Regions from separate parts of the Allobosea sp. OAE506 genome, predicted to be linked through region 2. Evidence: predicted binding sites of a transcription regulator. Region 2 holds the regulator's gene; the other holds the start of a gene.
The links. Region 2 encodes LexA, which represses DNA repair genes until DNA is damaged. Its sites were predicted from a motif close to TGTTCNNNNTGTGTTCNG; they were not measured.
Positions count from the first base shown of each region.

Region 1: the regulator LexA is predicted to act here: its motif matches at 3,059-3,076, upstream of ABIE41_RS12030 (DUF3072 domain-containing protein).

Region 1 covers NZ_JBEPOB010000001.1:2,453,714-2,458,770, forward strand. The annotation lists gene rpoD (RNA polymerase sigma factor RpoD) at 1-94, shown strand, start outside; gene ABIE41_RS12000 (DUF4160 domain-containing protein) at 142-408, shown strand; gene ABIE41_RS12005 (DUF2442 domain-containing protein) at 405-680, shown strand; gene ABIE41_RS12010 (SRPBCC family protein) at 792-1,274, opposite strand; gene ABIE41_RS12015 (ArsR/SmtB family transcription factor) at 1,271-1,615, opposite strand; gene ABIE41_RS12020 (LysE family translocator) at 1,750-2,361, shown strand; gene ABIE41_RS12025 (secondary thiamine-phosphate synthase enzyme YjbQ) at 2,367-2,789, shown strand; gene ABIE41_RS12030 (DUF3072 domain-containing protein) at 2,797-3,048, opposite strand; gene ABIE41_RS12035 (HlyU family transcriptional regulator) at 3,164-3,451, shown strand; gene ABIE41_RS12040 (type 1 glutamine amidotransferase domain-containing protein) at 3,549-4,109, shown strand; gene ABIE41_RS12045 (MFS transporter) at 4,304-5,057, shown strand, end outside.
Region 2 covers NZ_JBEPOB010000001.1:3,592,065-3,597,121, reverse strand. The annotation lists gene ABIE41_RS17445 (ComEC/Rec2 family competence protein) at 1-1,305, shown strand, start outside; gene lexA (transcriptional repressor LexA) at 1,318-2,058, opposite strand; gene ABIE41_RS17435 (molybdopterin molybdotransferase MoeA) at 2,169-3,380, opposite strand; gene moaC (cyclic pyranopterin monophosphate synthase MoaC) at 3,380-3,877, opposite strand; gene trpC (indole-3-glycerol phosphate synthase TrpC) at 3,874-4,686, opposite strand; gene trpD (anthranilate phosphoribosyltransferase) at 4,694-5,057, opposite strand, start outside.

The DNA.
Region 1 (5,057 bases), 1.1 Mb from region 2:
CCGCGAGCGCATCCGCCAGATCGAGGCGAAGGCGCTCCGGAAGCTGAAGCATCCGAGCCGGAGCCGGAAGCTCAGGAGCTTCCTGGATAATTGAGACTGACGAGGCGGGCCGTGAGGCCCGCCTTTTTTGCGAGGAGCGCTGTGCCGACGATTTCGGTGTTTTTCGGCTTCGTCGTGCAGATGTACTGGCGGGATCATCCGCCTCCCCACATCCACGCCTTCTACCAAGGCCATGAGGCCTTGATAGCAATCGAGAATGGTGACCTCATTGCCGGCGCTATGCCACCCGCTGCCTTGCGGCTGCTGCGGGGCTGGGTTCGACGGCATCGGAGTGAGTTGCTGTCGAATTGGGAGCGTGGGAGATTGCGGCAGCCGTTCGAGGCCGTGCCGGGAGCCGATGTCGAATGATCGAGCTGATCAAAATCATTGAGGTCAAGGCGCTCGATTTTCCCCGTTTTTGGGTGAAGTTCTCAAACGGCCGGGAGGGCGTTCGCGATCTGAACGACGTTCTCGCCGAAGGTGGGCCGATGGTGGAGCCCCTTCGCGATCCGGCGCTCTTCTGCCGGTTGTTCGTCCAATGCGGCGTACCGACCTGGCCTAACGGCTTCGATCTCGATGCCATAGCCCTGCATGACGAGATGCTGGCGGCCGGATCGCTTCAGCCGCCTCGGGCGGCCTGAACGAGCGAAGCGTTTCCGAGCCAGGATAACGTTGCTGCCGGGCGAGCGGGACGCCCGGCGACGATCGGTTACCTGAGGGGAGCGAGCGCCCGCCGCACGGCGGCCCGTCCCTCACATCCCCTTCATCAGCGCCACCAGCTGATCGAGTGCCGTGCCCCAGCCCTGCTGGAAGCCCATTTCCTCGTGCTGCTTCTTCGCGGCTTCGTCCTTGTGCAGGGCGCGGGCCGTGTAGAGCGTTCCGGTCGCGGTCGGCTCGATGGCGACCGAGGCGGTCATGAAGCCGGAGCCCAGCGGGCGGTAGCCGGGGCCGAGCGCGTCGGTGAAGACCAGCAGCGTCCGGGGAATCACGGCGAGAAAGCAGCCGGTGCTGTCGTTCTTTTCGCCGTTGGGACCCTCCATCACGGTGCGGAATTTGCCGCCCGGGCGCAGGTCGATCTCGCAGTCGGTGGTGCGCCAGGGGATGGGCGTGAACCACTGCTTCAGCAGGGCCGGCTCGGTCCAGGCGCGCCAGACCAGTTGCGGCGGCACCGCGACCTCGCGCTTGAGTTCGAGATCGAGCGCCGGGTCGAAGGTGGCGGCGGGCAGGGTCGTCATGGGCGTTCCTCGTCGTTGTTCAGGTGCAGGACGAAGGCGTCGAGCTGGTCGAGGCGCTGCGTCCAGAGGCTGCGCTGGGCCTCCAGCCAGGTTTCGGCGGCGGCGAGAGGTTCCCGGCGCAGGGAGCAGGTGCGGACGCGCCCGGATTTGGCCGTGGTGACGAGCCCGCTCTCCTCCAGCACCTTGAGGTGCTGGAGGAAGCTCGGAAGCGCCATCTCGAAGGGCCGGGCGAGTTCGCTGACCGAGGCCGGCCCTCGCCCCAACGCCTGCACCACCGCGCGCCGGGTCGGATCGGCCAGGGCACGGAAGGTGTCGTCGAGGGTGGGGAGCGTCGCGGACATGGGGCGATCCAAGCGGAGAAAAATACTTAGGTCAATACCTAAGTTTTGTGGTCTGACGCGGATTGCGGGGAGACGGGCTTGATCCCGGCGGTGGCTTGCGGCTTGCTGGCCGCTGCTCCGTGGAGGCTGCCGCCATGTCGCCCGAATTCCTGCTGACCTCGCTGATCGTCGTCGCCTCGCCGGGCACGGGCGCGATCTACACCATCGCGGCGGGGCTCACCCGGGGCTCGCGGGCGAGCCTGCTCGCGGCCTTTGCCTGCACGCTCGGCATCGTGCCGCATCTCTTGGCGGCGATGCTGGGGCTGGCGGCGCTGCTGCATGCGAGCGCGCTCGCCTTCGCGGTCGTGAAATATGCCGGCGTCGCCTATCTCTTGTTCATGGCCTGGCAGACGCTGCAGGAGCATGGCGCGCTCAGCGTCGAGACGAAGGCCGATCCGCGCTCGGCCTGGCGGGTTCTGCGCGACGGCGTCGCGATCAATGTCCTCAACCCCAAGCTCTCGATCTTCTTCGTCGCCTTCCTGCCGCAGTTCATCTCGGCCGGCGAGGCGGCGCCGCTGGCGCGCATGCTCGAACTGTCGGGCGTGTTCATGGCGATGACCTTCGTGGTCTTCGCGCTCTACGGCCTGTTCGCGGCGGCGATGCGCGACAAGGTGGTGACGCGGCCGGCGGTGATGGCCTGGCTGCGGCGGGGCTTCGCGGCGGCCTTCGTCGCGCTGGGCGCCAAGCTCGCCGTGACCGAGCGCTGAGCGCCATGGCGGTGCAGACGCTGCTGGCGATCGCCACGCGCGGTCCGGGGCTCTACGAGTTCACGCGCGAGGTGGCCGCCTTCGTCGCCGGGGCCGGAATCGAGACCGGGCTGCTGACGCTCTTCGTGCGCCATACCTCCTGCTCGCTGCTGATTCAGGAGAATGCCGACCCGGATGTGCGCGTCGATCTCGAGGCCTTCTTCCGCCGGCTCGTGCCCTCCGCCGACGATCCGGCAATGGATTATCTCGTCCATCGGGCGGAGGGGCCCGATGACATGCCCGCCCATATCAAGGCGGCGCTGACGCCCGTCTCGCTCTCGATCCCGGTGATGGGCGGGCGGCTCGCGCTCGGCACCTGGCAGGGTATCTACCTTTTCGAGCACCGCGCCCGGCCGCATCGCCGCGAGGTCGTGCTGCATCTGGCCTGAGGCGTCCTCATCCCGCCAGATCCGCCTTCAGCGCATCGATCCGTTTCGACGCTTCGGCCTTGCTCAGATCCTCGGCGAAGTCTTCGGGCCGCTGCGTCTGCTCGGACAGGGTCTTGAGATAGGATGTCTGCGCGCCCGTCATCGGGTCGTCGCCTGACACCCAGTCGGCGGGATCCTTCTGCGTGTTGTCCGGCGGGTTCGGGTCGCGCTTGGGGTTGTCGTCCAGCGGGCTGGCGTGTTCGTCGGTGTGGCTCGTCATGATGCGTCTCCGTTCCTATTTTGTTCACTGACAACGAGCCGCGCGCCGACGGGTTCCCCATCGCGCCGCAATCTGGGAGAAGGGGCGCGGCGCCCGATGGATCAGGAGACAGGCCATGTCGTTTCTCAAGAAGCTCTTCGGCGGCGGCCAGGCGGCCGAGGCCAAGCCGACGGGCCCGCTCAAGACCATCGAGCACAACGGTTTCACCATCCATGCCACGCCCTATCAGGAGGGTGGCCAGTGGCAGCTGTGCGGCGTCGTCGAGAAGACGGTCGAGGGGGAGCTGAAGAGCCATCGCTTCGTCCGGGCCGACCGTTTCCCCGGCAAGGACGAGGCCGTCGATTTTACCCTGATCAAGGGCCAGCAGCTGGTCGATCAGGCGGGCGAGAGCGTCTTCCGCTAGGGTCCTCGGCGGGGGAGCGACGCAAGACCGCAGGAACGGACGCGCCTGGCGCGGGTTGTCGAGGCATCATCCTCAACCCGAACAAGGAGGGCGCCCCATGAGCGACCTGTCAGGCAAGACCATCCTCATCCTCGCCACCAACGGCTTCGAGCAGTCGGAGCTCGACGTCCCGCATGCCAAGCTGAAGGAAGCCGGCGCGACCGTGCACATCGTCGCGCCCGAGGCCGGCGAGATCACCGGCTGGGACCAGAAGGACTGGGGCCGGGCCGTGAAGGTCGACAAGACCCTCGCGGAAGTCAGCGCCGATGCGTATGACGCCATCGTCCTGCCCGGCGGGCAGATGAACCCCGACACGCTGCGCGGCACGCCCGAGGCGCTGACGCTGATCAAACGCTTCTTCGAGCAGGGCAAGGTTGTTGCCGCCGTCTGCCATGCTCCCTGGCTGCTGATCGACACCGGCATCGCCAAGGGCCGCCGCCTGACGTCGTACAACACGATGAAGCAGGACATGATCAATGCCGGCGCGCTGTGGGAAGACAGCGAGGTCGTGACCGACAAGGGCGTCGTCACCTCGCGCAAGCCCGACGATCTGCCGGCCTTCGTCGCCAAGATCATCGAGGAGATCAACGAAGGCCGCCACGAGCGCCGCGCCGCCTGATTTCGCAGGCCGCCTCCGGGTGGCCAGCGATCCGGCCCGGGCTCTCGTCCCGGGCCCCGTTCAGGGCGGAGTCGCGGCACGGCTCCGCCTTGAGCGCCGACCGGGTCCGATCTGCGCGAGCTTGCCGCCGCGCGGCGGACTGCCTACTCCTCGGTGAAGAACGTCTGCCCTGCGAGCAGGCGCGCCGAGGAAACATGTCCACCGACGAATCCCGCTACGCGCCCGATTCCTCCTATGCCTGGCTGCGGCTGGCCGTGTCGCTTCTGGTCGGCACCGCAGCCTGTGTCGGCACCTGGTCCGTCGTCGTGGTTCTGCCTTCGGTGCAGACCGAATTCGGCACGCTGCGCGCCGGGGCCTCCCTTCCCTATACCTGCGTGATGCTGGGCTTCGGCTTCGGCAACATCGCCATGGGCCGCATCGCCGACCGTTATGGCATCATCGTGCCGATCGTGGGCGGCGCCCTGCTGCTCGGCAGCGGCTATATCCTCGCCGGGATGGCGCAGTCGCTCTGGCAGTTCGCGCTCGTCCATCTCTTCCTGATTGGCGTCGGTGGCGGGGCCGGCTTCTCGCCGCTGATCGCGGATCTCTCGCATTGGTTCCGCAAGCATCGCGGGCTCGCCGTAGTCTTCGGAGCCTCGGGCAGCTATCTGGCGGGGGTGATCTGGCCGCAGGTGATCACCTGGGGCGTCGCCAGCCATGGCTGGCGCGCGACCCATATCGGCATCGGGCTCGCGGTCATGGCGATCATGCTGCCGCTGGCACCGTTCTTCCGCCGCCGGCCCTCCGCCGCGACCATCGCGGCGCAGGAGGCGGCGAGCACCAGCGCGCGCGGCGATCTCGGCCTCTCGGCCAGCCAGCTGCAGTGGCTGCTCGCGATCGCGGGCTTCTCCTGCTGCGTCGCCATGGCGATGCCGCAGGTCCACCTCGTCGCCTATTGCAGCGATCTCG
Region 2 (5,057 bases):
TGGCTGGTGCGGGCGCTGCTCGCCCTCTCGCAGACGCTGGCGCTGCGTCTGCCTGTCAAGAAGATCGCCGCGCTCGCGGCCATGGCGGGCTCGGTCGCCTATTGTGTGTTCTCGGGTGCCGAGGTTGCGACGGTGCGCTCGCTGATCATGACGCTGGTGATGCTGGGCGCGATCCTCGTCGATCGCCCGGCGCTGAGCATGCGCAATCTCGCGCTCGCCGCGATGATCGTTCTGCTGCGCGAGCCCGAGGCGCTGCTGGGGCCGAGCTTCCAGATGTCCTTTGGCGCGGTCGCGGCGCTGATCGCCTTTGCCGAGCGCTGGGAGGAGCGCGGCCGGTTGCAGCCGCCACCCGCACTGCCCTGGCCGCTGCGCCCGCTCTGGATCGCCGCCAGCGGCATCATCGTGACGACCCTGCTGGCCACGGCGGCGACGGCGCCCTTCGGCGCCTATCATTTCCAGACCTTCAACCCCTTCGGCCTGCTGGGCAACGCGCTGGCGCTGCCCTTCGTCTCGCTCTTCGTCATGCCGGCCGCCGTTTTTGGCGTGCTCGCCTATCCCTTCGGGCTGGACGCGCCGGCCTGGTGGCTGATGGGCATGGCCTCGGAGGTGGTGCTGAAGCTGGCGCACTGGGTCGCGACCATCGACCACTCGACCCTCGTGCTGGCGGCCTTCGGCCCGGCCGCGCTCGGCTGCTTTGCCGCCGCGCTGCTCTGGGCGACGCTGTGGACGACGAAGCTGCGCCTGTTGGCCATCCTGCCGCTGGTCACAGGCGTCGCCGTTGCGGCCAAACCCGACAAGCCGGCGATCCTGATCGAGCGCGACGGCTCGGGCATCGCGGTGCGCGGCAGGGACGGCCTGCTGGTCATTGCAGGCAAGCCGAGCCGCTTCGTCATGCAGCAATGGCTGACGGCGGATGGCGACGGCCGCCAGCCCGACGATCCCTCATTGCGCAAGGGCGCGGCCTGCGATGCCCGCGGCTGCGTCATGACGACGAAGGAGGGGCACAGTATCGCCTATGCGCAGGACCGGCTCGCCATCATCGAGGATTGTCGCCGCGCCGATGTGGTGGTGACACCGATCCCCTGGACCGCGACCTGCCGCGCGCGGCTGATCGACAGGATGGCGCTGCTACGCGACGGGGCGACCGCACTCGTCAAGACCAGGTCTGGCTGGCAAAACCTCGCGGCACAGGATACCGGCGAACGGCCCTGGAGCCGCCGTCGTCCCCAGCCCGCGCCAACACCCGCGAGCACAGCTCCGCCGCCGCCGGGCGAGGACGCGCCCGATGCCGAGCGCCTCCCTTAAGGCGGCTGCCGGTCAGTAGCGCCGCATCAGATTGACCAGCCGGCCCTGGATCTTGACCCGGTCGGGGCCGAGCACGCGCGTCTCATAGGCGGGATTGGCCGCTTCCAGCGCGATCGAGGAGCCGCGCTTGCGCAGCCGCTTCAGCGTCGCCTCCTCGTCGTCGATCAGCGCGACGATGATATCGCCGGTGTTGGCGGTGTCCTGGCGGCGGATCACCACTGTGTCGCCGTCGAGAATGCCGGCCTCGACCATCGAGTCTCCACGGACCTCCAGCGCGAAATGCTCGCCCGAGCCCAGCATGTCGGCGGGCAGCGCGACGCTGTGGCTGCGGCTCTGGATCGCCGAGATCGGCGTGCCCGCGGCGATGCGGCCCATGACAGGGATCGCGATCGTGTTGCGGGCATCCTCCGATGCCGTCTCGACCGGCCGTACCCGGCCGGGCAGCCCGTCCTTGGCCGGCGGCGTCTCCTTGCCGAGCCCGCCCTGGACGATCGAGGGGTTGAAGCGGCGCGCACCGGGCTGCAGCCCGCCGCCGGCACCGTCGGGCAGCTTGATCACTTCGAGCGCCCGCGCCCGGTTCGGAAGACGGCGGATGAAGCCGCGCTCCTCGAGCGCCATGATCAGGCGGTGAATGCCGGATTTCGACTTGAGGTCGAGCGCATCCTTCATCTCGTCGAAGGAGGGGGGAACGCCGCTTTCGCGCAGTCGCTCCTGTATGAAACGAAGCAGTTCGAACTGTTTGCGTGTCAGCATGATCCCCGCCGGCGCTCTGAAATCTGCCGATCACCGCAGATTCGAAACAAATCACGAACACCATACCCGTTCGCGTTGTGTTCCGCAAGCCGACGTGCCCGTGTCGCCCCTCAGCGCAGGCGGATGAAGCGGCAGGGATCGCCCTTAGCGGCGGCCGGCGCGAAGACCGTGCGGATCGCCAGCGCCTGCGCCTGGGCGAGCAACCCGAGCATCGAGGAATCCTGCCGCTCGAAGGGCGTGGCCTCCCAGCCCGAGTCGGTCAGCACCAGGCTGGAGCGCAGATAATCCTCGCGCTCGTCATTGGCGGGCATGTCGCGCCCCAGCAGCCCGGGCTCGCTGCGGTCGCGCTCGGGCGAGGGCATGCCGAGCAGGGCCTCGACCACCGGGACGACAAAGAGATGTCCGCAGACGATCGAGGACACCGGGTTGCCCGGCAGGCCGATCGCGACCATCGGGCCGAGCCGGCCTGTCATCATCGGCTTGCCCGGCCGCATCGCGATCTTCCAGAAGCCGAGATCCATCCCGGCGCGCTTCAGCGCCTCCTGGACGAGGTCATGCGCTCCGACCGAGGCGCCGCCCAAAGTCACCAGCACATCGGCACCGGCTTGCCGCGCCCGGCCGATTCGTTCGGCGAGGTCGGCATGGTCGTCGCGTGCGATGCCGAGATCGAGCGCGGTTCCGCCAGCCTGCTCGACCAAAGCGGCGAGCGCAAAGGAGTTGGAGGCGACGATCTGGTCCGGCCCCACGGTCTCGCCCGGCAGCACCAACTCGTCGCCGGTGGCGAGGATCGCGACCAGCGGCTTGCGGCGCACCGGCAGCGCCGGGTGGCCCGCAGCGGCGGAGAGCCCGAGTGCGGCGCTGTCGAGGCGGGTCCCGGTGGCGAGCAGGCTGTCGTTCAGGCTGAAGTCGAGCCCGGCCTTGCGGATGAACTTGCCCTTCGGCGCGCCCTCGCGGACGGTGATCGCGGCCGAGCCGACACCGTCGGCGTTCTCCTGGATCAGGATGGTGTCGGCGCCCTCGGGGATCGGCGCGCCGGTGAAGATGCGCACCGCCTCGCCGGCGGCCACGCTGCCGCCGAAGGAGCGCCCGGCCGCGGATTCGCCGAGAACGCGCAGTTCGGTCCCGGGCGTGAGATCGTCCGCCCGCACCGCATAGCCGTCCATGGCCGAATTGGCGAAGGGTGGCTGCGTCCGCAGCGCCGCGATGTCGGACCCGAGCACCCGCCAGGCGCACTGCGCCAGCGGCAGCGTCTCGATGGGCGTTGGACCAGGCACGCTGTCAAGCAGCGCGCGCAGCGCGACGGGGACCGGCGTCAGGGCCATCAGCCCTGTCCCCTGGCGGTGACGTCAGCCTCGAACACGCCCGACTTGCCGCCGGATTTGTGGATCAGCCGGATACCCTCGATCCGCATGCCGCGGTCGGCCGCCTTGACCATGTCGTAAACGGTCAGGCAGGCGACGCTGACGGCGGTGAGCGCCTCCATCTCGACGCCGGTCTGGCCCTTGACCTTGACCTCGGCGCGCACCCGGATGCCGGGCAGCGCGTCGTCGATCGCGAGATCGACCGCGATCTTGGTGATCAGCAGCGGGTGGCAGAGCGGGATCAGCTCATGGCTGCGCTTGGCGGCCATGATGCCGGCGAGCCGCGCCGTGCCGAGCACGTCGCCCTTCTTGGCGTCGCCGGCGCGCACGATCGCCAGCGTCTGCGGCTGCATCACAACGCAGCCTTCCGCGATGGCCGTGCGCGAGGTCTCGGCCTTGTCGCCGACATCGACCATATGCGCCTGGCCCTGGGCGTCGAGATGGCTGAGCCCGCTCACGCGGCGCTCTCCTGGGCCCGGCCGGTTAGCAGCTCGCGGGTCGCACCCGTCACATCGGCCTGCCGCATCAGGCTTTCGCCGACGAGGAAGGTCCGGACGCCGGCGCCGTTCAGCCGGCCGATATCGGCGTGGCTGAAGATGCCGCTCTCGCTGATGACGATCCGGTCGGCCGGCACGCGCGGCGCGAGACGTTCGGTCACAGCGAGATCGACGGTGAAATCGCGCAGGTCGCGGTTGTTGATGCCGAGCAGGCGGCTCTTCAGCGCGAGCGCCCGGTCGAGCTCGACGTCATCATGGACCTCGACCAGCACATCCATGCCGAGGTCGAAGGCGGTGGTCTCCAGCGCGCGCGCCGTGGCGTCGTCGACGCCGGCCATGATGATCAGGATGCAGTCTGCGCCCCAGGCCCGCGCCTCGTAGACCTGATAGGGATCGTAGAGGAAATCCTTGCGCAGCACGGGCAGCCCCGACGCCGCGCGCGCCTGCAGCAGGAATTCCGGACGGCCCTGGAAGGAGGGGCCGTCGGTCAGAACGGAGAGGCAGGCGGCCCCGCCAGCGGCATAGGCGCGCGCCAGCACGGGCGGGTCGAAGTCGGCGCGGATCAGCCCCTTGGAGGGCGAGGCCTTCTTGATCTCGGCGATCAGCGCCGGGTGGCCGGCGGCGTGCTGGGAGGCCAGCGCCTCGGCGAAGCCGTGCGTCGGGCCGGCATCGCGCGCCAGCCGCTCGATCTGGTCCTGCGGGATCGCCAGTTTGGCGGCCGCAATCTCCTGGCGCTTATAGGCTTCGATCTTCGCGAGAATGTCGCTCATCGGGCCCTCACGCGTTCGAACTGGAGACGAGGGCGGCGAGCGTCGCCTTCGCCTTGCCGCTGTCGAGCGCTGCATTCGCCTGCGCGAAGCCGTCGCGCAGATCGCCCGCCCGGCCGGCGACCAGCAGCGCGGCCGCGGCGTTGAAGGCGGCGATGTCGCGGAAGGCGGTCTTCTGCCCGTCGAGCACCGCTCGCAGCGCCTCGGCGTTCTGCGCCGGCTCGCCGCCGCGCAGATCCTCCGGCCTCGCGCGGGCCAGCCCGACATCCTCGGGCGAGATCTGGAAGCTCTCGATTTTGCCGTTGTCCAAAGAGACCACGCGGGTCGGCCCCGTCGTGGTGATCTCGTCGAGCCCGTCGGAGCCGTGGACAGCC